DNA from 2 places in the Shewanella sp. KCT genome. Region 2 is predicted to be linked to the other one. Evidence: predicted binding sites of a transcription regulator. Region 2 holds the regulator's gene; the other holds the start of a gene.
The links. The regulator ArgR, encoded in region 2, controls arginine synthesis, uptake and breakdown. The targets are predictions, from matches to a motif close to ANTGAATANNTATTCANT.

Region 1: argA (amino-acid N-acetyltransferase) is a predicted target of ArgR. The motif match lies at 9,618-9,635, and genes of this name have one in related genera.

The regions. Positions count from the first base shown of each region.
Region 1 covers NZ_LVDJ01000005.1:302,401-314,683, reverse strand. Annotated here, with positions in the region: gene leuA (2-isopropylmalate synthase) at 6-1,577, opposite strand; gene AYI87_RS09985 (tetratricopeptide repeat protein) at 2,159-3,844, shown strand; gene recQ (DNA helicase RecQ) at 3,956-5,788, opposite strand; gene AYI87_RS09975 (thioesterase family protein) at 6,027-6,491, shown strand; gene rarD (EamA family transporter RarD) at 6,648-7,535, shown strand; gene AYI87_RS09965 (hypothetical protein) at 7,506-8,045, opposite strand; gene argA (amino-acid N-acetyltransferase) at 8,232-9,554, opposite strand; gene rpmG (50S ribosomal protein L33) at 9,882-10,055, opposite strand; gene rpmB (50S ribosomal protein L28) at 10,062-10,298, opposite strand; gene radC (RadC family protein) at 10,422-11,099, opposite strand; gene coaBC (bifunctional phosphopantothenoylcysteine decarboxylase/phosphopantothenate--cysteine ligase CoaBC) at 11,235-12,283, shown strand, end outside.
Region 2 covers NZ_LVDJ01000004.1:9,230-21,512, reverse strand. Annotated here, with positions in the region: gene AYI87_RS07105 (threonine/serine exporter family protein) at 2-472, opposite strand; gene AYI87_RS07100 (threonine/serine exporter ThrE family protein) at 469-1,230, opposite strand; gene cgtA (Obg family GTPase CgtA) at 1,266-2,429, opposite strand; gene rpmA (50S ribosomal protein L27) at 2,646-2,900, opposite strand; gene rplU (50S ribosomal protein L21) at 2,916-3,227, opposite strand; gene ispB (octaprenyl diphosphate synthase) at 3,503-4,474, shown strand; gene mdh (malate dehydrogenase) at 4,608-5,543, opposite strand; gene argR (transcriptional regulator ArgR) at 5,851-6,321, shown strand; gene AYI87_RS07065 (cupin domain-containing protein) at 6,519-6,977, shown strand; gene AYI87_RS07060 (Dyp-type peroxidase) at 7,121-8,065, opposite strand; gene AYI87_RS07055 (ABC transporter ATP-binding protein) at 8,252-9,280, opposite strand; gene AYI87_RS07050 (ABC transporter permease) at 9,282-10,913, opposite strand; gene AYI87_RS07045 (Fe(3+) ABC transporter substrate-binding protein) at 11,071-12,078, opposite strand; gene AYI87_RS07040 (hypothetical protein) at 12,248-12,283, shown strand, end outside.

The DNA of each region.
Region 1 (12,283 bases), on a different contig from region 2:
ATTGGTTATACGCCGCCCAACTCGGTGCGCGCCTGTTTTAACTTATGCTTGTTCTCGGCCACCTTGTCGGCGCGCCAGGTCAGATTCATCACGTGGATCAGCGCCGCTGCCGAGGCCTCGACCACATCGGTCGCCAGGCCCACACCATGGAAGCTCTGATCATGATACTTGGCGGTAATATCCACCTGTCCCAGGGCATCTTGCCCCTGCCCCTTGGCGCTAAGCTGATAGCTGCTGATGTTGATCTCACAGCCGCTGGCGCGGGCAATCGCCTTGTAGGCCGCATCGACCGGGCCGTTACCGGTTGCCGCCTCGGTCACTGCCTTGCCGTCTATGCTTAGGGTCACTGTGGCGGTAGCCTGCCCCTGGGTCGAATCTGAGTGCACCACCAGCTGCTGCAAGCCATAGTGGTTTTCATCTTCTGCCTGAGCCTCTACATATACCAAGGCCTCCAGGTCATAGTCGAACACCTGCCCCTTCTTGTCCGCCAGCTTCAGGAAGGCCTCATACAGGGTGTCCATGTCGTAGTCTTGCTCGCCATATCCCATCTCTTCCATGCGATGTTTGATCACGTGGCGGCCGGAGCGGGAGGTCATGTTCAGGTTGTTGCGGTTAAGACCGATACTCTCTGGCGTCATGATTTCATAAGTGTTTTGCGACTTCAGCACGCCATCCTGATGGATACCAGAGGAGTGGGTAAAGGCGTTGGCGCCGACGATCGCCTTGTTGGCCTGTACCGGCATGTTACACAGCTGGCTCACCAGATTAGAGGTGCGATGGATCTCTTTGGCATTGATCCCCGTCTCTAGCCCCAGGCTGGCCTTGCGAGTGGCGATGATCATGGCGATCTCTTCCAGGGAGCAGTTACCGGCGCGCTCGCCGATACCGTTGACGGTACACTCGATCTGACGTGCCCCGTGCTGCACCGCAGTGATAGAGTTCGCCACAGACAAGCCCAAATCGTCGTGACAGTGCACTGAGATCACCGCCTGATCGATATTCGGTACCCTGTCGAACAGGTTTTGAATGATGCCGCCAAATTCGCTCGGCACTGTGTAGCCAACGGTGTCGGGAATGTTAATGGTCTTGGCGCCCGCCTTGATGGCGGCCTCGACCATGCGGCACAGGTTATCTATTGGGGTACGACCGGCGTCTTCACAGGAGAACTCCACATCGTCGGTGAAGCGGCGGGCATATTTCACCGCGCCGACCGCCATGTCCAACACCTGATCGAAGGAGCGCTTAAGCTTGCTCTCCACATGTATGGTCGAGGTCGAGATAAAGGTATGGATACGGAACTGATCCGCCACAGACAAGGACTGGGCCGCGGCGTCGATATCTTTCTCAAGCGCCCTGGCAAGCGCACAGACCCGGCTATTCTTGATGGTACGGGCAATGGTCTGCACCGATTCGAAATCCCCCGGTGACGAGACGGGAAACCCCACCTCCATGACGTCCACTCCCAGACGCTCGAGTGACAATGCTATCTGTAGCTTTTCCTTAACCGTTAAACTCGCCGCTAATGCTTGCTCACCATCTCGTAAGGTCGTATCAAATATTATCACTCGGTTAGACATCTGGTTTCTCCATGGTACGTCTAGGCTCTAATTTTGGGTGTTCGTCGAATCCATAAACAAAAAAACCCCGCGTTGTTGGGCGCGGGGTTTATGAATGCTGAATGTGTTATTAAGCGTGCAACACTACATTCTCCGCGCAGGACCTGCGAGAATGAGAATAAGGAGGCTGAGGAGTGCACGGTTAATAGTCGTCATTGTATTCAGTAAAAGTAATTAATTATTCGTTTCGCTTCGAAAGATTGATTAATATTTAACGTGTGTCTGTTCAATAGTCAACCCCATATTTTTCATGTTTGCCACATTAGACCAGATAAAAATCTTGATTAACTGCGCAAATCTAACCATTTATTTGCTCACAAGAGTGACTAAGTGATTAAATTCAGCATACTAGGTCATTTGCCGAGCAATCCCTCTGATTCCAATCGCGAGCGCTATTTTTTATGCAATTGCTGATGAAAAATCAGTATAATGCCGCCAAAGGAAACAGAAACAGCACACTCGTTCCGGAGCTTTTAAAAATGGATTTTCGTCTCATAGTGTTAAGTCTCGGCCTCTGGCTGATCCCAGCTTATGGGGACACTATGACAGAGTTAGATGAGTTGGCCCAAACCATCTACCAATATCCCAACAAGACACTGACACAGATCTCGGCACTGGAACAACGCCTGGATCAGGAAGCCACGTCTGAAGAAAATCGTCTGCGCCTCTCGCTGCTCAAGTGCGAGGCCTTTGTGCAGCTGGGCGAAAACGAGGCCGCCATCAACCTGGGCCGCATGAGTGAGGCCAAGGCCAAGTCGCTCAAGCTCAATCAGCTCAGCCCCTATTTTCTCAACTGTATGGCCGCAGCCTATATCGATTATGGCGACCTCAGACAGGCGCTGACCCTGCTCGACTCGGCCATCTACCTCTCTCGCGAGCAGCAACAGCCCCAGTCCTTAGTCAACGGCCTGATGCTGCGCGGCAAGATAGATACCCATATTGAGAGCCAGAGCAGCGCGCTGGAAGATCTACGCCTGGCCCAAGATATCTACCCGGACACCGAGAAGCAGAGACCTCAATGGCTCACCCCGCCGAGGCCCTATGTGCAACTGGCCATGGCCGAACTGCTGAGAACCAAGGGCCTCTACAACCAGGCGTTCAACAATGCCAAGGGCGCGCTGGATAGCGAGCAGACCACGGGAAAGGTGAGGCTAACTGTGCTGCTCACCCTGGCCAAGATCGCCCACTACAACCAAGAGGTGAAGTTCAGGGACGATATGGTACTCGAGGCTAAGATCCTGCTACCCGAACTTGCTACGGCGACCGAGCTGGCCGAGAGTTATACCCAGCTGGCGGAAATTGAATTTTTACGGGGCAATGATAAGAGCGCCATCCAGCTGCTCAATATCGCCCTCAACACCTTCGACAAGCAGAAGAAGATCAACGACAGCCTGAGGGCCAATCGTCTACTGGCCAATATTCAATTGGCGAATGGCGAGCAGGCCCTGGGGACAGAGCTGATGCAGAAGGCGATCGCCATCGGCGAGCGCACCAATCAGTTTGACGAGCTCGTCTATTGCTACGGAATCCTGAGCCGCTACTTTGCCGACATAGGCCAATACAAGGACGCCTATCAGTATCAGCTGAAACGCTTCGAGATGGCCCAGCGCAGCTATGAGTTTCTTAAAGACACTCGACTGCTGCAGATCAAGGCCCAGCTGGGACGATACCAGCAGCTGGCACAGGACAATCAGCCTAAGCCCATCAAGCTCGATGCCCACATCAGCGACAGCTATGGTCTTATCGGCATCCTGGTGCTCTTCCTGCTGCTGACGCTGTTTATTCTGCTCAACCGTATCAGAATGCCTAAGACGCCGTTATCGGTGAGCCAGAGAGATGAGCCGATGAGCACCCAGGAGAAGATGGAGGCCCTGCTGACCAGCGCCAAGCAGATAGGTTTTCCTATCACCATCTTGCTGATCAATCCCAGCCATCTGGCCAAGGCCGATGTCGACAGGCTACTGACCCGTTTGTCACAGAAGATCCGCCAGCAGGATATCTTGCTGAGCACCAGCGCCGATCAGATATTGATCATGCTGCCCTTCACCTCGCTGGCGGGCGCCCAGCTTATCGCCCGCCAGCTGAGCGCCATCATAGAGCCGCTACAAAACGGCGCCCGGGTTAACATGGGGATGGCGGTGATGCAGCATCACGACACCCTCTCCTCCCTGGTTAAAAGGGCCAGTGTCGATCAGCTGAGTAAATACAGCGGTCAGCAGGCACACTAAGTCTGGTAGCAAGTACACTAAGTCTGGTAGCAAGTACAATAAGCCTGATAGCAAGCAGCGCCTGAATATACAGAGTCATTGTAAGCCGAGCCTTAATTAGCGGAATATTGACTAGCTACGGGTGAGGTAGTCGTTGATCTCGTCGAGAAACTCACCGCCGAAACGATTCAGCTTGGTCTCACCCACGCCGTTAACCGCCAGCATCTCGCCGGGGCTGGTCGGCAGCATGGCCGCCATCTCCGCCAGCGTGGCGTCGTTAAACACCAGATAGGGCGGCACATCCAACTCTTCTGCCAGGCTGCGACGCAGCTGCTTCAGACGGGCAAACAACTTCCTGTCATAGTTAATTGGCGCCCGGCTACTGCTGCGACGCTTCACATGTGTGGTGATGCTGATACGCGGCTCGGCGAGCTGCAACGGCACCTCCCCCTTGAGCACGGCCCGCGCCTGGGGATTGAGCTTGATGGCCGAGCCTCTGGTGATATCCTGACTGGCGAAACCCAGGTGAATAATCTGACGTATGATACTGAGCCAGAACTCATGGCTCTTCTCCTTGCCTATGCCCCAGGTCGACAACTTGTCATGGCCACGGTCGACCACAGAGGCCGCCTTGGAGCCGCGCAGCACCTCGATAAGATGATTTACACCAAACTTTTGCTGCAGGCGGAAGATGCAGGAGAGCACCTTCTGGGCATCCTCGACGCCGTCGTACCGCTTAGGAGGGTCCAGGCAAATATCACAGTTACCGCAGGGCTCGGACGCACTCTCGTCGAAGTAATGCAGCAGCACCTGACGGCGACAGGTTTGCGCCTCGGCAAAGGCCGCCATGGTATTGAGCTTATGGTATTCCACCTGTTGCTGCGGACCCGGCTCCTGCTGCTCGATGAGATGGCGCACCCGTCCGATATCGGCGGGATCGAACAGCATAAAGGCCTCGGCATCCAGTCCATCACGGCCGGCACGGCCTGTCTCCTGGTAATAGGCCTCGAGGCTCTTGGGAATATCGTAATGCACCACGAAGCGCACGTTGGACTTGTTGATCCCCATGCCAAAGGCCACGGTGGCCACCACGATATCTAGTTGATCTTTTAGGAAACGCTCCTGAATATCGGCGCGCTCCTCCTGGGTCTTGCCCGCGTGATAAGCATCGGCATGATAGCCCTGCATACGTAGACGCTCGGCCACCTCATCCACCCGGCGACGACTGCTACAGTAGATGATGCCACTGTTGCCGTTCTGCGCCTGGATAAACTGCCTGAGCTGATTGGCGGCGTTGAGCTTCTCCGCCACGGTATATCGAATATTGGGGCGATCGAAGCTGGTGAGTAGCTCAAAGGGCGCTATGCCCAGTCGCTGGCAGATATCCTCCCGCGTCGCCTTGTCGGCGGTGGCCGTCAACGCCATCATGGGTACCCGAGGAAACAGCTGCTTCAGCTGGCCCAGGGCCGCATATTCGGGGCGGAAGTCGTGCCCCCACTGGGAGATACAGTGTGCCTCGTCGATGGCAAACAGGGAGAGCGGCAGGTTGTGCAGGCGCTCGATGAAGCTGTCGGTCAGCAGGCGCTCGGGTGATACATACAACAGCTTGAGCTCGCCGTTATGCAGCTGGCGATAGATGGTCATCGCCTCTTCCCGCGACTGCGACGAGTTGAGGTAAGCTGCGGCGACGCCCATCTGCTTCAAACTATCGACCTGATCTTTCATCAGGGAGATCAACGGCGACACCACCAGGGTCAGCCCGGGCAAGACGAGTGCCGGCAGCTGATAACACAGGCTCTTACCGCCGCCGGTAGGCATGATAACCAGGGCATCCTGGCCGCCACAGACCTGCTCTATCACCTCACGCTGACCCGTCCTGAAGGTGCGATAACCAAACACCGTCTGCAGGCAGGCGGCGAGCGGATCGCTATCGGTCACGTCGGGAGAAGTTAAGGCTAAGTCCATGGCACTCGGTAATCATTAATTTGGCCGCTTATTCTAATCAAGCCGGCTCGGCTTGTCTCATCTATCCGAGTATTAATTACCCCTCGCCCCCCATCGACTGATGAAATTTTATCCGAAGGCTTGCCTCGCGCCGTGCATTAGCGATAGATTAAATGCTCTAACCATTAGGTTGACTAATGCTCAAACTTAACCCGCTTGTACCCAGCAAGCAGCGTAGGACAAAACAAGGAGTGCCCCTATGACGACGCCCATACAAGCGCAGACCCTGGCCAGCGTAGCCGAGATCTTCGATACCAAGGTGCCCTTTCATAACCTCTTGGGGATGGATATCAAGCGTTACGACCTGCAGGGCGTCGAGGTCGAGGTGAAGATGAAGAAAGACCTCATAGGCAACATTCATCAGCAGATCCTCCACGGCGGCGTGACCGCTACCGTGCTGGATGTGGTGGGCGGCCTGACGGCCTTCTCAGGCCTGGTGGCTAGCCGGGACGACTGGTGTTTAGAAGATCTGCAGCAGCGCCTAAAAACCTTAGGCACCATAGATCTGCGTATCGATTATCTCAGGCCGGGGCGCGGTGAGATCTTTACCGGCACAGGCACAGTGATCAGGGCGGGTAACCGGGTCTCAGTCTGCCGCATGGAGCTACACAACGAGAAGGGCTCGCATATTGCCTTCGGTACTGGCACCTACATGGTGGGCTAGCCAGCTAATCCCCCTATAAATTACCGCCAATTTAGTGAGACGCGCTGACAAGAGACTGCTCCAGCGCGAGGCGCGAAAAGAATGCTTATGGCCGCTTGAGTCACGCGGCTTAGACGCCTACAATGCCACTCCCGCACTTTTTCTAAATCCTAAGCTATGGCCGATATTGAGTATCGTAAAGGGGTAGCGCTCGCCATCTGCGCCTACTGCCTCTGGGGCTTTGCTCCCCTCTATTTTAAGCTGCTAAACCATGTGTCGGCGACCGAGATCCTGCTGCATCGCGTGATCTGGTCCTTCGTCTTCATGCTGATCTTGATGCAATTTATCGGTGGTTTCGCCAAGCTGCGCGCCCTGTTCCGGCAGCCCAAACAGCTTGGCGTGTTAGCTATTACATCGGTTCTGATCGCCGGTAACTGGCTGTTGTTCATCTGGGCGATCAACAATGATCATATGCTTGATGCCAGCCTGGGCTACTTTATCAACCCTTTGGTCAATGTGCTGCTGGGCATGGTGTTCCTGCAGGAACGCCTGCGTAAACTGCAGTGGGCCGCCGTCTCTTTGGCCTGTGCCGGCGTACTTATCCAATTGATCTCTTTCGGCTCGATTCCTGTGGTGTCCCTGGGGCTCGCCGCCTCGTTCGGCATCTATGGTTTGCTGCGCAAGAAGGTCAATGTCGACGCCAAGACGGGACTGCTGGTCGAGACGGCCATCTTAGTGCCTGTGGCACTGCTCTATCTGGCGATGAATCTCGATGGCACCAGCATCCTGGAAAACAGCTGGCAGATGAACCTGCTGCTGATGGCGGCTGGGATAGTCACCTCGATTCCCCTGCTCTGCTTTGCCGGCGCCGCTACGCGTATCCCATTGTCCATGCTAGGCTTCTTCCAATATATCGGCCCCAGCATCATGTTTATCATGGCCGTCAGCCTGTTTAACGAGCCCTTCGATCTCGAGAAGGGGATCACCTTCGCCTTCATCTGGAGCGCCCTGGTGATCTTTACCCTGGACCTGGCGTTAAAGAGTCGGCGTAAGCAGGCTAGCTAACAAAGCCTCCGGCTGCTCCAGACTCAAGATCAACAGATAGCCCTCGGTCGTCGGCAAAACCAATACCTGGCCGTCGCCGGTGACCGACAGTAGGGCCTTATCTGTCCTGTCGCTGGCATCTGCCAGCTTAAACCACCCCAGCGAATAACCCGGCATGCCCACGCCGTTGCTGCGATAGCTCAGTTTAAGCGCGTCATCTCCTCCCAAGCTGACGATTTTAGCCTCAGCCGGCACCAGGCTTTGACGCGGTAACTCGACCCGGTAGAGGGGAATATCCACCAGCATAGTGCTTGAAGTAAGGCGAACGCTGGTATCATGAGCCTTGTAAAACATCCAGGAGAGCAGGCCCAATACGGCGATCACCATCCCAGCAGAGGCATATTTTGCCTTCTTAGGTAAGGGCTTCACCATCAGTAGCACTAGCACCAAGGCGACCCCCAGCAGCATAGACAGGAAGATCCCACTGGTTGCCGAATCTAAGGTTGTGAGTTGAAAGACTTGAGTATCCATCTCTAAATATCCTCTTGAAACATTTGGGCATACAGGCAGATCATCCCTGAGCCCAACCCTAACATGAACCGATAACTTGAGTGTGGTGCTATCGACATATTATGTCAAGAGTCGTTACTGTGAGTTAACTTGGACACACAAAAAGACCACCCCAAGGGTGGCCTCTTTCATCGGACGGGTTTAGCCTTATTGCAGATCTAAGGCGAGAATCTTCGATTTGCGCTGATAGTTATACAGCTGCTTCTTCTTGTTTGGCAGGGCATCGACCTCGACGATCTGAAAGCCATGCTCGAGGAACCAGTGAATGCTGCGGGTCGTCAGCGCAAACAGGCGGGCATAACCACGCACCTTGGCCTGACCTATGATGTTCTTCAGCAAGATGCTACCGCGGTCGGCATCACGATAATCGGGATGCACTACCAGGCAGGCAAACTCTCCGGCATTGTCCTCCTCGAAGGGATAGAGGGCGGCACAGCCGATCACCAAACCATCACGCTCGATCAGCATAAACTGCTCTATCTCCATCTCCAGCTGCTCACGTGAGCGGCGCACCAAGACCCCAGCTTGCTCCAGCGGGCGGATGAGATCCAAAACACCACCGATATCGGCAATGGTGGCTCTGCGCAGGCGCTCGGCGCTCTCGGTGACTATCTGGGTACCAATACCATCACGGGAGAACAGCTCTTGCAAAAGGGCGCCATCATCGAGATAGCTGACGAAGTGGCAGCGAGCCACACCGTTACGACAGGCGTCTATACTGGCCTGCAAGAAGGCCCGAGTGCCCACACACCAGTTGTCTTCATCGGTCAGCTCAGACAAGATGCGCTGGGCATCGGTCGGCATCAGCTCGGCGATCACCTCGCCGTTACTGTCGAGTATCCCCTCCTTGGCGCTGAAACCTATCATCTTGTCGGCCTTGAGCTTCACCGCGATCTGAGTCGCGACCTCTTCGGCGGTCAGATTAAAACACTCGCCGGTCACAGAGGCCGCCACCGGCCCCAGGAGCACTATGCCATGATTGTCCAGCTGACGTCTGAGGCCCGCCACATCTATGCGTCTCACCTTGCCACTCAGGCAGTAGTCAACGCCGTTGTCGACCCCTAAGGGCTGGGCTATCACGAAGTTACCGCTAACCACGTTGATCTGCGCCCCTTGCATCGGGGTATTGCTCAGGCTCATCGACAGGCGCGCGGTGATGTCCAGCTGCAGACCGCCCACCACCTGCTTGATCACTCGGAAGGACTCTTCATCGCTAATGCGCACCCCGTTGTAATACTCAGGGGAGAGATTATGCGCGGCCAGGGCCTCATCGATTTGCGGCCTGGCACCATGCACCAGAACTATCTTGATCCCCAGGCTGTGAAGCAGGGCGATATCGTTGATGATGGAGCGAAACTGACTCTGCGCCAGCGCCTCACCGCCCAACATGACCACAAATGTCTTGCCCCTGTGTGCATTCACATAGGAAGCAGAATGACGAAACCCCTCGACTAACTCAGTAGTGCGCACCCGCGTAACCTCAACAATAAATATGTGACAATATTGTCACCAGACGAATAACAAGCCAATTTTATTGCATTTAAATTCACATTAAAAGCATTTGTTGTCATCGGAAGTGATATTTTTTCATCACAACGAGACAATCTGATTAAGCATAGCAGAATAGATTAAGATCAGAGGCTTAGGTAGAGATCGGAATCCGTAGACCCGCAGGGCTATCGCCTGGGAATTTATCTAAAGAATTGGAGAGAGCTGGCCAACGCCATGGGGATATATTTAGGGCAAAAAAAAGCCCCTGCAATGAGGGGCTTTTTCCAAAAAAACGTGAATCAAGAATTACTTGATTTTCGCTTCTTTGTAGATAACGTGCTGACGGATAACGGGATCAAATTTCTTGATCTCCATCTTTTCAGGCATGTTACGCTTGTTTTTCTCAGTCGTGTAGAAGTGACCTGTTTTAGCGCTAGAAACTAGCTTGATCTTCTCACGGTTACCTTTAGCTTTAGCCATGGTTTATTACACCTTCTCGCCGCGGGCACGAAGTTCAGCAACAACAACTTCGATACCTTTCTTATCGATAATACGCATACCTTTAGTAGATACACGTAGCTGTACGAAACGCTTTTCGTCTTCTAACCAGAAACGATGGTTCTGTAGGTTAGGTAAAAAACGACGACGAGTCGCGTTCTTAGCGTGCGAACGGTTGTTACCAACCATCGGCTTCTTGCCAGTAACTTGGCATACTCTTGACATGTCAATCTTCTCCAAAAACAATTTAACGCTCGAGCATTAATGTACCTCGAATATGGCCGTCGCCCGAGGCACACAAAGAGGGCGCATTTTATACAGGATCTAAAATCAAAGATCAAGGGATATTCAATCTATCCATCCCCTCTCTGCAAACGAAACTATCTCACGATCGCCCACAACCATATGGTCTAGCAGCGAAACATCTATAGTCGCCAACGCGTATTTCAATCGCTCAGTAATTCGCCGATCAGCATGACTGGGCTCAGCCACCCCCGAGGGATGGTTGTGGCACACAATTACCGCTGCGGCTTTTTTCTCAAGCACTAGGCTTACCACTTCTCGCGGATAAACCGAGGCTGAATCTATGGTGCCACGGAACAATTCGACGAACTGAATCACCCTATGCTGACTATCGAGCAATAAGATGGCAAACACTTCGTAGGCACGATCCGCCAATTGTCTCATTAAATAGTCCCGAGTTAAATCAGGATCTGACAAAATCTTTCCTCTTTGTAGATTTTCTTGCGCGATCCGCTTGCTTAACTCGATGGCAGCCTGCAGTTGGGCATACTTTACCGGACCGATCCCCTGAATATAACACAGCTCACTCAAGGAGGCGCTAAAGAGCGCTCTGAGGCCACCGAAGTGGGTTAACATGACTCTGGCCAGAGACACGGCGCTTTGACCCTTAAGGCCGTTTCTGAGCAGCACCGCCAGCAACTCGGCATCGGAGAGCTGCGCGACACCACTGCGCAGCAGTTTTTCTCTGGGCCCCTCTCCCTGAGGCCAATCTTTGATTGCCATAAACACTCCTTGTCTCGGCGCCATCTGCACACCTAGGCTTTAGAGTATGGTCTAGTTTTTAAAAACTTGTATCCTCAACCTCAGCAGGATTGTGGTATGGTTAGCGGGCAAAATTAAACGCGATTAGTGATCAACATGAGTCTAACCAATAAAAAGATATTGCTGGGAATTGGCGGCGGCATTGCTGCCTATAAGTCTGCCGATCTGGTCCGCCGCCTGAAAGAACGCGGCGCAGATGTGCGTGTCGTCATGAGCCAAAGCGCGCAGGAATTTATCACGCCGCTGACCCTGCAGGCGCTATCGGGCCATCCCATTGCCACCGACCTGTTAGACCCGGCGGCCGAAGCCGCCATGGGCCATATCGAACTCGCCCGCTGGGCCGACTTAGTGTTGATCGCCCCGGCAACCGCCAACCTGATCGCCCGCATCAATGCCGGCATGGCCGATGAGTTGATCACCACCACCTGCCTGGCCACAGAAGCGCCTGTAGTGCTCTGCCCGGCGATGAATCAGCAGATGTATCGCAACGTCGCCACCCAGGACAATCTGGATAACCTGAGAAAACGCGGCCTCACCATCTGGGGACCGGCTTCGGGTAGTCAGGCCTGTGGCGAAGTTGGCCCAGGCCGAATGGAGGAGCCTCTGGTGATCGCCGAGCGCGTCGAACACTTCTTTGCGCCAAAGCTGCTTCAGGGAATATCGATACTGCTGACGGCGGGCCCAACCCGCGAAGCAATCGACCCCGTGCGTTACATCTCTAATCACAGCTCGGGCAAGATGGGCTTTGCCCTGGCACGCGCGGCGGCCGAGATGGGCGCCAAGGTGACCCTGGTCTCCGGGCCGGTTAATCTCGAGACGCCGATGAATGTCAATCGCCTCAACGTCGCCTCGACCCAGGAGATGCTCGACGCCGTGATGCAGCAGGTACACCACAGCGATATCTTTATCGGCTGCGCCGCGGTCTGCGACTATCGCACCGCGGATATTGCCGACGAGAAAATTAAGAAATCTGCCACAGAGATGTCACTTGCGCTTGTACGCAATCCTGATATCTTAGCCACGGTCGCGACCCATGAGGTACGTCCATTCACGGTAGGATTTGCCGCCGAGACCCAGGATGTAGACCATTACGCCAAAGACAAGTTGACCCGCAAGAAACTGAATATGATCGCCGCCAATGACGT
Region 2 (12,283 bases):
ATTAGATCACTGGGCGCGTACGAAAATAAAGCAGACTGGGCATGGCGAGTCCGACAGATAACGCCCCTAAGATGAAGATGGTCTTCAAGCCATTGCTGATCACCTCTGCGGTCAACTCGGGGCTTACCTCAGACTGGGCAGACAGCTGCACCAAGGCGATCACTGTGTTGTAGGCATAGGTTCCCGGGATCATGGGGATAATCGCCGCTACGGCGTACATCAGCGGCGGTGCCAGATGTTTCTTGGCAAAGCCTATGGTTAACACTCCGACCAAGGCCGCCGCGGCAAAGGTACACCACTCTATCGGCATACCGAAATGCAGCAGTAAGGTGCGCAGGCTGTGGCCGAGGGCGCCAGCCAGGGCGCAGTAAGGCAAGAAGCGTTTGGGCACATTGAACACCATGGCGAACCCCACCGCAGGAACAGCCGAGAAGGCCGCATCGTTTAGCAGCTTGAGCAGGAGCTCCATCATAGGAAAAGTCCTCCCAGTTGCATGGCGATGGTGATCCCTATGACGGATGAGACGGTCAACAGGGTGGCGTGTCCCCAACGGGAGATCCCCACGTTAAGGTGCCCCTTCACCATATCCGAGATCGCATTGATCATGGGAAAACCCGGCACCAACATCAGCACGCTGGCGGCCATCGGCAGCTTAGGGGTATCGGTCAGTTGCAGGTGATAGCCCATCTGCGCCACCAAGGTGGTAATAAAGGCGGTCACGGCAAAATTCACCAGCAGGTTGAAATGATGCTTGGCGATGGCCAGACGCACCGACATGCCCACTGATGCCGCCAGTATGGTGATCAATACCGCCATGGTATCGCCACCAAATAAGTGACAGAAGCTGCCACAGGATAGGCCGATCATGGGCACCAGATAGCGCCTCGGATAGCTCTTTGGCTGGATCCGCGAGACACGTTTACGCACCTCGTTGAGGCCGTAGATCCCCTTCTCGGTCAACAGACAGATGCGCTGCAGCTCGCAGATGATGGTCATATTGATGCCATGCTCGCGAATGCGCCGGGTAGTGGTGATACAGCGACCGTGCACCAGGCTGGTCAGCACCAGGGAATTAGAGGAGATGGAGATCTCGACACTGGCGAGACCTAATGCCTGACCCAGGCGCTGACTGATCTCTTCGACGAGGTCGGACTCAGCACCATAGGCCAGTAAGAGTTGAGCAACCCGGACAACCTGCCGGGTAATATCATTTTGAGTATCGGCGTACACAATTCTCTCAGAATGAAAGGGGTAACTTAATAAACTTACCTTTGATAGATGATTTCGACATCATAGTCATCATCATCGAAGTCGTCGTCGAAGTCGTCATCATAGTCTTCGTTGACCACTTCCTGGGTCTTCTGATGATAGTTGTCCCACTTGAACTCGACCTCGGCATCGGGATCTTCCTCGACCTCTGGTGGCAGAGCATCGATAAAGTCCATCAGCTTGAGCGCCAGTTCCTGCGTGCCTTCGCGGTTGTAGGCCGAAATACAGTAGACATCGCCCTGCCAATCCAGCTCTTTGACGATGCGATCGACGCGCTCTTGCAGCTCCTCTTCGAGCAGCAGGTCAGTCTTGTTGAACACCAACCAACGTGGCTTGCTGGCCAGTAGCGGCGAGTGCTTCTCTAGCTCACCCACTATGGCGCGGGCGCTGTCGACTGGATCGCTGCCATCGATAGGCTCGATATCCAGGATATGCAGCAGCACACGGCAACGCTCGAGGTGCTTAAGGAAGCGAATACCCAGGCCAGCCCCTTCGGCGGCGCCTTCGATCAGACCGGGAATATCGGCGATCACAAAGCTTTGGCCATGTCTTGGTGTCACAACCCCTAGGTTAGGCACAAGAGTGGTAAATGGATAATCGGCGACCTTGGGCTTGGCACGAGACACTGAGCGAATAAAGGTCGATTTACCTGCGTTAGGCATACCCAGCAGACCCACATCCGCCAACAGCATCAGCTCGAGTCTCAGGCTACGCACCTCACCCGGCGTCCCTAATGTCTTCTGACGCGGTGCGCGGTTGGTGCTGCTCTTAAAGCGAGTGTTACCCAGGCCATGGAAGCCACCTTTAGCTACCAACAGCTTCTGACCATGGGTCTTGAGATCCCCAAGGGCTTCCTGGGTCTCTTCATCGACGGCGCGGGTCCCGACTGGCACCTTAAGAATAAGATCTTTACCGCCATGACCGGTACAGTCGCGACCACGACCATTCTCGCCACGCTCGGCAAAATGGAAACGCTCGAAACGGTAATCGATCAGGGTGTTGAGGTTTTCATCGGCCTGCAGATAAACACTGCCACCGTCACCACCGTCACCACCATCTGGGCCGCCATCGGGCACATACTTCTCGCGTCGAAAACTAACGCAACCACTACCGCCATCACCAGCTTCGACTCTGATCACGGCTTCATCGACAAACTTCATACCAACTCCAGGCGCCAAACAATAGACCGATTATACTGCCTATCGAAACTTACCGCCAAAAAACAATGATGCAACTGCCCCAGCACACAAGCGGCAGAGACAATATTGGACTGGTGCTGGAGCGATATACAGGCTCTTTCACCAGTAATGATTCTTCATAAACAATAAAGCCCCACCAGAGGCAGGGCTTTAGAAACTAGCTTGGGTAGCTAAGTATTAAGCTTCGATGCTAATGAACTTGCGGTTCTTAGGACCTTTAACTTCGAACTTAACTTTACCGTCAGTTAGTGCAAATAGAGTATGGTCACGACCGATACCTACGTTAACACCTGCGTGGAACTTAGTACCACGTTGACGAACGATGATGTTACCAGCTAGAACTGATTCACCACCGAAACGCTTAACACCAAGACGTTTGCTTTCTGAATCGCGGCCGTTACGAGTAGAACCGCCAGCTTTTTTATGTGCCATTAGTTAGACCCCTTATTAAGCGTTGATAGCTGTAATTTTAACTTCGGTGAACCACTGACGGTGGCCCATCTTCTTGTCGTGGTGCTTACGACGACGGAACTTAACGATAGTTACCTTCTCGCCACGGCCATGGCTGATCACTTCAGCTACAACCTTACCACCTTCAACTAAAGGTGCACCAACGTGTACAGTTTCACCATCTGCAACCAAAAGAACTTGGTCGAATTCGATAGTTTCGCCTGTAGCAACTTCTAATTTTTCTAGACGTACAGTATGGCCTTCAGCAACACGGTGTTGCTTACCACCACTTTGAAAAACAGCGTACATAGCTATTTTACTCCGATATTTCTAGCACGCAGACCCTTTTTGTTTGGCTGGGTGCTATAAAAGCTTTAATGACAATGGTCGCGGAGTTTACGCTAAGTTCGCCTGGCTGACAAGTCCTAATTCACTTTGATCAAAAAAAGATCGGAATTACTCGCACAATACTCTTCTGCTACTGTCAGGCGAGGCATTTTTAGGTAGAATCTAATAATTATAACATTTTCGCCTTAATTTGGGCTGTCTGAATTACCTCGCAACCCTAAAAGTAGAGCCATTATATGGATTTGAATGCCATTCGTCAGCTGGCAGACGCTGATATGAAAGCCGTCGACCAACTTATCTATAAGCAGTTGGAATCGGATGTCGCCCTTATTAATCAACTCGGATTCTACATCATCAATGGCGGCGGCAAACGCATGCGCCCGTTGCTCTCTATCTTGGCCGCCCGCGCCATCGCCTATGAAGGTGAAGCGCATCTCAAACTGGCGGCAATCGTTGAGTTTATCCATACCGCTTCTCTGCTACACGACGACGTGGTCGATGAATCTATGCTTAGGCGCGGCCGGGAAACCGCCAACGCCCTGTTCGGTAACAGCGCCAGCGTATTGGTAGGTGACTTCCTCTATACCCGCTCTTTCCAGATGATGACAGAACTTAAGAGCATGGAGGTGCTTGAAGTGCTCGCCGATGCCACCAACGTACTGGCAGAAGGCGAAGTATTGCAGCTAATGAACTGTAACGACCCAGACACCAGTGAAGAGAGCTACATGCGGGTGATCTACTGCAAGACGGCGAAGCTATTTGAAGCCGCCACCCGTCTGGCAGGCGTGCTGGCCGATAGCAGCATAGAAGTGCAGACTGCACTGGCCGACTATGGCAAGTATCTGGGCACCGCCTTCCAACTCACCGACGACCTACTGGACTATACGGCCGATACCGAGGCCCTGGGTAAGAACATAGGTGACGACCTGGCCGAGGGTAAGCCTACCCTGCCGCTTATCTACGCCATCGCCAACGGCAACGAGCTGGAGCGTCAATTGATTCGCGATGCGATCGAGAAAGGCGACGGCACTGAGCATATCGATACCATATTAAATGCCCTTAAGCAGTGTGGCGCCCTGGACTACACAGAGAAACGCGCTCAGGAAGAAGCAGAGAAGGCGATACGCGCATTAGATATGCTGCCAGATAGTGGCTACAAGCAGGCCCTGATATCGCTGGCGAGAATCGCCGTGGCGCGCGATCACTAAGTTGCAGACTATTAGCTCCTAATCAGCCTTTCGGCCCTCGATACCAAGGTAAAAGTTACCCATAAAAAAATGGAGCCAATCGGCTCCATTTTTATTTAAGGACTAACACTCACACTAACTTAGAGGCTTAGCCTTATTTTACGAAGTCGACACCCAGTGCGATATCGGCTTTAAGCGTGTCTAGCATAGCATCACGTGCGTTAGCTTCGAACTCGCTAACCTCACCATAGGCAAGTACCTGCTCGATACCGTTCTTACCCAGTAGTACAGGTTGCGCGAAGAAGTCAGCATGCTCGCTGCCACCATCGACATAGGCACACTCAACAACGTTAGCTTCGCCCTGTAGGCCGCGAACCAGTGACAGACCGAAACGACATGCCGCCTGACCCATAGACAGAGTCGCGCTACCGCCACCCGCCTTAGCTTCAACCACTTCGGTACCCGCGTTCTGGATACGAGTCGTCAGTGCAGCCACTTCTTCATCAGAGAAGCTTACGCCTTCGACTTGAGACAGTAGTGGCAGAATAGTCACGCCGCTGTGTCCACCGATAACATTCACTTTAACGTCGGCAACGTTCAGACCTTTCGCTTCGGCAACGAAAGTTTCAGAGCGGATAACGTCAAGGGTAGTCACACCGAACAGACGGTTCTTGTCGTATACACCGGCAGCCTTCAGTACTTCTGCAGCGATAGCGACAGTAGTGTTAACTGGGTTAGTGATGATACCGATCAGCGCCTTAGGGCAAGTTGCGGCACACTTCTCAACCAGGTTTCTTACGATACCCGCGTTGATGTTGAATAGATCTGAACGATCCATGCCTGGCTTACGTGCAACACCGGCAGAGATCAGTACCACGTCGGCACCTTCCAGCGCTGGCGTTGGATCTTCACCCGCAAAACCCTTAACTTCTACAGCAGTCGGGATGTGGCTTAGGTCAACGGCAACACCAGGAGTGACTGGCGCGATATCATAAAGGGATAGTTTTGAACCGGCAGGCAGTTGAGTTTTGAGTAGTAGGGCAAGAGCCTGGCCAATACCACCGGCGGCACCAAGTACAGCAACTTTCATAGTTATCTCCGTTAATTCTTGGATATTATGTGATATAGATCTAGATTTACCGATGGCGCAACATTACTGGAATCACGGTAAAAATTCAATTATCCCTTAGTCGTGTGGCCAGATAATTTCAATTTCTCCCAGCCCACTGCCATTTACAGGCCATTTAAGATATACTGCCCAGCCTTGCCTGTTAGCCTTTGCCTCCAAGAACCCTCTGCAAATCTGAATTTTTATTCACACAATCCGAATAACGCTTGACTGATGGCGCAAAAATATTCAAAATAAGCCAGTTTTTTGAATATAAGAATAATTCGATATGCAAGCCAATAAAAATCAAGACGAACTTGTAAAGACCTTTAAGGCTATCTTGAAAGAGGAGCGTTTTGGCTCCCAGAGCGAGATAGTCAACGCCCTGCAGTCCGAGGGCTTCAACAACATTAACCAATCCAAAGTCTCACGCATGCTGAGCAAGTTTGGCGCCGTGCGCACCCGCAACGCCAAGCAGGAGATGGTCTACTGCCTGCCCGCCGAGCTTGGGGTCCCGACGGCCGGCAGCCCACTGAAGAACTTAGTACTGGATGTCGACCATAACCAATCTATGATAGTGGTCAGAACCAGCCCAGGTGCGGCCCAGCTGATCGCCAGACTACTGGACTCCATAGGTAAGCCAGAAGGCATTCTTGGCACCATCGCCGGTGACGATACCATCTTTATCTGCCCTTCCAACATTCAGGAAGTGGACAAGACACTCGAGACCGTCAAGTCGCTATTTAACTACGCCGATTAATCCGCTTCTCAAGGATGGCCTAGGCCGTCCTCTCAAGAGACACCCTTTAGCCAGTTTGGGCAAAGGGTGTTTTTTTATCTAAGTTTTGACTTGGTTTAACCTAGGTTTAATCACGCTCAAATTGAATACTGTATATCTGATAGGATACACTGAGTTTAAACCATCCCCCTCTGTCACCCGATGGTTAAGGACCCGAGATGAATAACAATAAGATAATCAATATCGACAACCTTTGCTGGGAATCTTGGCAACACTCAGATCGATACGCCAGCCATCAGAAACATATCGGCGATGCCGCCGGTTGTCAGCAGATCGGCGTCACCATGGAACGACTGGAGCCCGGCAAGCTCTCCTCCGTCGCCCACTATCACACCAAGGAAGAGGAACACCTCTACGCGCTGCAAGGCGAAGCCACCTTATATATCGACGGCGAGCCTCACCCCTTTAAGCAGGGCGACTATATCTGTTTTACCGCCAACTCAGGCATCGCCCATACCCTGAAAAACGAATCCGAAGCCGACTTCCTGTTTCTGGTGCTGGGCAATCGCGATCCCCATGATGTGGTGGTGTACCCAGAGCACAATAAGGTGCAGGTGCGCTCCATCGATGAGATCTATGCCAAGCGTCCCACCAACTACTGGGATCCCGACCGTTAAGTCACCGTTAAGCGGGCACAAAAAAACACACCTTAGGGTGTGTTTTTTATTAAGTTAGCGTCTAGCAGCTAGACGTTGGTCACTTTGAGGAGCTCACATCGAGAGACTCATATTAAGCGACTGATTAAGAGAGCCGCTTTGCCTTAATCCTCGAACTCTGCCTCTCGCTCCATGAAATCAAGCGACGGGGCAAAGAATGCAGAGCCTGTCAGTGCCTGGGTAAAGTGCATCAGGTGATCGTGATTCCCCTCGCCGTCGCCATGGACCATGCTGCTCAGCATCTTCTCGAAATGTACCGAGTTGCGACAGACTGAGATAAACATCAGCCCCTGCTCCTTCATCGACCCGTAAGGCATACTCTGGCGCAGGATCTCCATCGACTTGCCGTCGGCATCCTTCAGATTGACCCGCTTGATGTGGCTGGTAAGCGGCTTGTCCTCAGAGGCATACTCGATATTGTCTATCTTGGTACGGCCTATGATATCTTCCTGCTTCTTCTGCGGCAGACGGTTCCACTTACTAAGGTTATGGGCAAACTTCTGCACATGAATATAGCTGCCACCACGGAAATACTCGTCTTCGTCGCCCACCAAGGCCACATCCTGACGATGACGCCCCTTAGGGTTCTCTGTGCCGTCGACAAATCCAGTTAGATCCCGGGTATCCATAAACTGGAATCCCCTCTCCTCATCCACCAACTCAACCAAATCTTCAAACATCTGACACACCTCGTTGGCCACCAGATGCAAGATATCGTAACGATCGCAGCGCAGATGCACGAAGAGATCATACTCATGGGCCGGTGCATCGCGGTTGTCGGCATGCATAGCCGGGAAAGGCTTGAGCTGTGAAGGACGACACCCTGGATACAGGCTATCCCAGTAGTTGGCACCTATGGCCACGAAACCGTTGAAGGCGCTGTCGGCATACTGGTCGGCCAATTCATAGATATACTGAGCGACATTGGCGACGCAGGGACGCAGCTGAGACTCGACGCCGTCGTTGGCGTTGAACATCAGATACACGCTATGTAAATTTCCTTCGGCACACACACCCAGCTGTTCACGTGGCATAACCAGACTATCCATAAATAAACCTACCTTTCGTCAGTCTCAATTTCGGCGTTATTATCCGAAACTTTAGCGATAATTAGTATTACACAACCCACAAACCGTTAAAGCGAAACGTCATTTACCGGCTAGATTAACTTTTTTTTAGGTTGGCAACCATAGCCAGACGCAAATGCCCTTCACAAAAATGTTACATAGGCCAGCTTAGAAGAGCACCGCCGGATGAGGCGTCACCGACAGGCCAACCTTCTGCCCAGGGCTAAAATGATGCAGGGGCGAGCGCACTGCCAATATCTCCTCGCCAATTAAGATGCTGTAGTGGCACAGATTACCGAGGAAGCGCCGCGCTATTATAGTGCCCTCACCTTTCTCATCTTCTGCCATCTGCAGCTGCTCCGGGCGCAGCAGGAGTTCACCACGATAGCCGGCGGCTTTGACCAAATCGCTACTGCTTTGTACTTCACCCAGCAGGGTCTGTAACCGGGCCCTATCTTTCACCTCACAGCTAAGATAATTCACCTGACCGAGGAACTCCGCCACATACTTATCCGCTGGCTCGGCGTAGAGGGTCTCAGCACTGCCATATTGAGCTATGGCGCCATCCTTGAAGAGCGCCAGCTTATCGGCGAACACGAACGCCTCATCCTTACTATGGGTCACGAACACGGCGCTTACCCCGCGCTGCTTTAAGATCTCGCGGATCTCCACCATCATCTCGCCGCGCACCTTAGCGTCGATATTAGAAAAGGGCTCATCGAGTAGCAAGAGTTCTGGCTCATAGGCGAGCGCCCTTGCAATCGACACCCGCTGCTGCTGCCCCCCCGAGAGTTCGTGAGGATAACGGCCCCCTAGGCCCTCTAGCTTCACCAGCGCCAGCATCTCACCCAGCCTCGCCTGTCTGGCAGACTTATCCAAGCCTTTCACCCCGAACAAGATATTCTCGGCCACAGTCAGGTGAGGAAACAGAGCGTAGTCTTGGAAAATCATCCCGACCTCTCGCCGCTCGCTGGGCACAAACGTCTCGGGTCCAGAGAGCAGTCGGCCATTGATGCTGATACGCCCTTGGGAGATAGGCTGCAGCCCGGCAATCGCCTTGAGGAGCGTGGTCTTGCCACAGCCGCTTGGGCCGAGCAGGGCGGCAATTTCTCCCTGATGCAGCACAAGATCTAAGCCGCGCAGAATCGTCAGCCCCTGATAATCGCTGTGAACCTGTTCTATGGTAAGTGTCGACATATTAGTTACCTTGCTCCAAGGAGCGATTGAGATAAATAAGCGGGACTAACCCCACCAAGACGATCACTATGGCCCCCAGGGCGCCCTGCTCGAGCTGTTCGTCCGAGACAAACTGATAGACATAGGTGGCGAGATTCTCAAACCCCACGGGCCTGAGCAGCAAAGCCGCCGGCAGCTCCTTCATACACTCGATAAAGACCAGCAAGATGGCGGCGAAGATGCCGCTGCGAAGCAATGGTAGATGGATCCGCGATAGAATGGCGCTGGGCCTCATCCCCATGGTAACCGATGCCATATCCAGCGAGGGACTGATCTGCTTATAGCTGTTTTCTATGCTGCCGATGGCGATGGCGGCAAAGCGGATCGCAAAGGCAAAAATTAATACAAACAGGGTACCACTGAAGATAAGCCCAGGCCCACTCTGGTCGAAATAGGCATAGAGATCGTTGACAGTGAAATCAAGAAGGCTCAGAGGCACCAAGACGCCAATCGCCAGCACAGTACCCGGCAGGGCATAGCCCGTCGAGGCCAGACGTGACGGCAGGATATCGATTTTTCTTGGGCTGCAGCGCCGGACAAACATCAAGAGCAAGGCGAACACCACAGTGACTAGACTGACCACTAGGGCAATGATCAGGCTGTTGAGACTGTATTCCCAGAAGGCCTGATTCCAACTGACATCAAAGTAGTCCCAGGCATACCCCAGCAAGACCCAAATCGGCAGGCCGAAGGCCAACAGCAGCAGCACAGCGCAATAGCCCGCGGCGAGCCAGGCCTTGAAACCCGTTAGCGCATATCGTTCGTGGGAGGTTATCGGCGTCTGTTTCTGAAACAGCTGCTGTTTACGCCGGGCAAAGCGCTCGGCGCCGATCAGACAGAAGACCACCAGCAGTATGATGGCTGAGAGTTTAGCTGCCGCCGCCAGACTGCCGTATCCCAGCCAGGTATCGTAGACCGCCGTCGTCAAGGTAGGCACGGCAAAGTAGCTGACGGTAGCGAAATCGGCGGCCGTCTCCATCGCCACCAGCGCCGCCCCCACCGCCAAGGCGGGCCGTGCCATAGGCAAATTCAGACGCCAGAAACTGCGCCAGGGCCCCACCCCCATCACTCTGGAGGCGTGCAGCAGGCTTGGCGACTGCTCCATGAAGGCGGTGCGCGCCAGCAAATAAATATAGGGAAACAGCACCAGCGCCAGCATCACAGACGCACCGCCCAGGGTGCGCACATCGGGAAAATAATAATCCGTAGGCGACAACCAGCCGTTAACTTGCCTCAGCCAGGCCTGAACCGGCCCGGCATAATCCAGCAGGTCCGTATAGACATAGGCCACCACATAGGCGGGCATGGCTAGGGGTAGCAGCAACGCCCACTGAAACCCATTGCGTCCGGGAAAATCACAGCGGGCCACACACCAGGCCGCAGGCACGGCGATCAGCAAGGCGCCCAGGCTGACAAACAACATTAAGGCCAAGGTGTTGAAAATATAGGTCGGCAGAACGGTTTGCATCAGGTGACCGAATACCGCCTCATCTGGCACCATTGCCTGTATGCAGATGGCTCCCAGCGGCAGGGCGAAGCAGATGGCGGTCAGATAGCTTAGGGTCGACCAGGATTTGGGAAAGCCTAAAATCATAGAAAATCTCAATAAAGCGAGTCAGGCCATTATCTGTGACCAACTTAAATCTAAGCTTAAACGCAAACGATTATTAATTGAATAGTGACCCATGCGGCATAAAAACGAGATAGCCTTCCCGAAGGAAGGCTATCTTTTGAGCAACGACCGCCTATCACTAGAGATCGAACTTGACCTGATCGAGTAACTTCACCGCCGCGCCGTGATACTCGGCCAGCTTGTGGATGGGAAGTTCATCGGCCTTATACTCTCCCCAGGAGGCTACCAGCTTAGACGGCTTCACATCTGCCTTGACTGGATATTCCATGTTGAGCTCGGCGTAAGTCTGCTGCGCCTGTTGACCTGAGAGGTATTCCATCAACTTGATGGCGTTCTCGCGCTCTGGAGCATACTTAGCCAGGGCCATGCCTGAGACATTGATGTGAGCACCGCGATTTTTCTGATTCGGGAAGTTGATGTTGACCGCCTCGGCCCAAGGCACCTGCTTAGGATCTTGTAACATCTTACCCAGGTAATAGCTGTTACCTATGGCGATATCACACAGCCCCTCTTTAACCGCCTTCACCTGCGCCCTGTCGTTACCCTGTGGCTTGCGGGCCAGGTTTACCTTAACGCCTTCTAGCCAGGTCTTAGTGTCTGCCTCACCATGATGGGCGATCATCGACGCCACCAGAGAGATGTTGTAGGGGTGCTTACCGCTACGGGTACAGATCTTGCCCTTAAATTTAGGATCCGCCAGATCTTCATAATCGATCTCCAAGGGGCCCAGACGCTCCTTAGAAGAGTAGATATTTCTCACGCGTTTCGTCAGGGCAAACCAATCGCCATTGGGCGAGCGAAGATTCGCAGGAATATTCTGCGCTAAGGTCTCGCTGTCGACCGAGGCCACCAGCCCTTTATCCGCCAACTCCATCAAACGGGAGAAATCTGAGGTGAGCACAAGATCCGCTGGTGACAGACGTCCCTCGCGGGCAATTCGCTCGGCAATGCCCTGTTTGGCAAAAACCAGATTGACCTTGATGCCAGTCTCCTTGGTAAAGTCAGCCAAAATGGGATCGATAAGAAAAGCCTGTCGGTAGGAATAAACCGTGATGCTGTCGGCCGCATTGGCCATTGAAGTGACACAAGCAAAACCCAGAACAGCCAAACGTTTCATGAATCTCATGCAATACTCCGCTATAAGTTTAATGATAATAATTATCAATTGCGTCAAGGGTAATCAATCTGGCAGAAAACGGCAAGTGAGATTCATCAAAATTTGCGAGGCCGCTCATTTTGACCAAAAAAGCCTCGCTGACTAGACTCAAAGGACTCGGCCACAAAAAGGATCTCATATGTTTCTGGAAATTCTCGCGCTGATACTCGCCGTC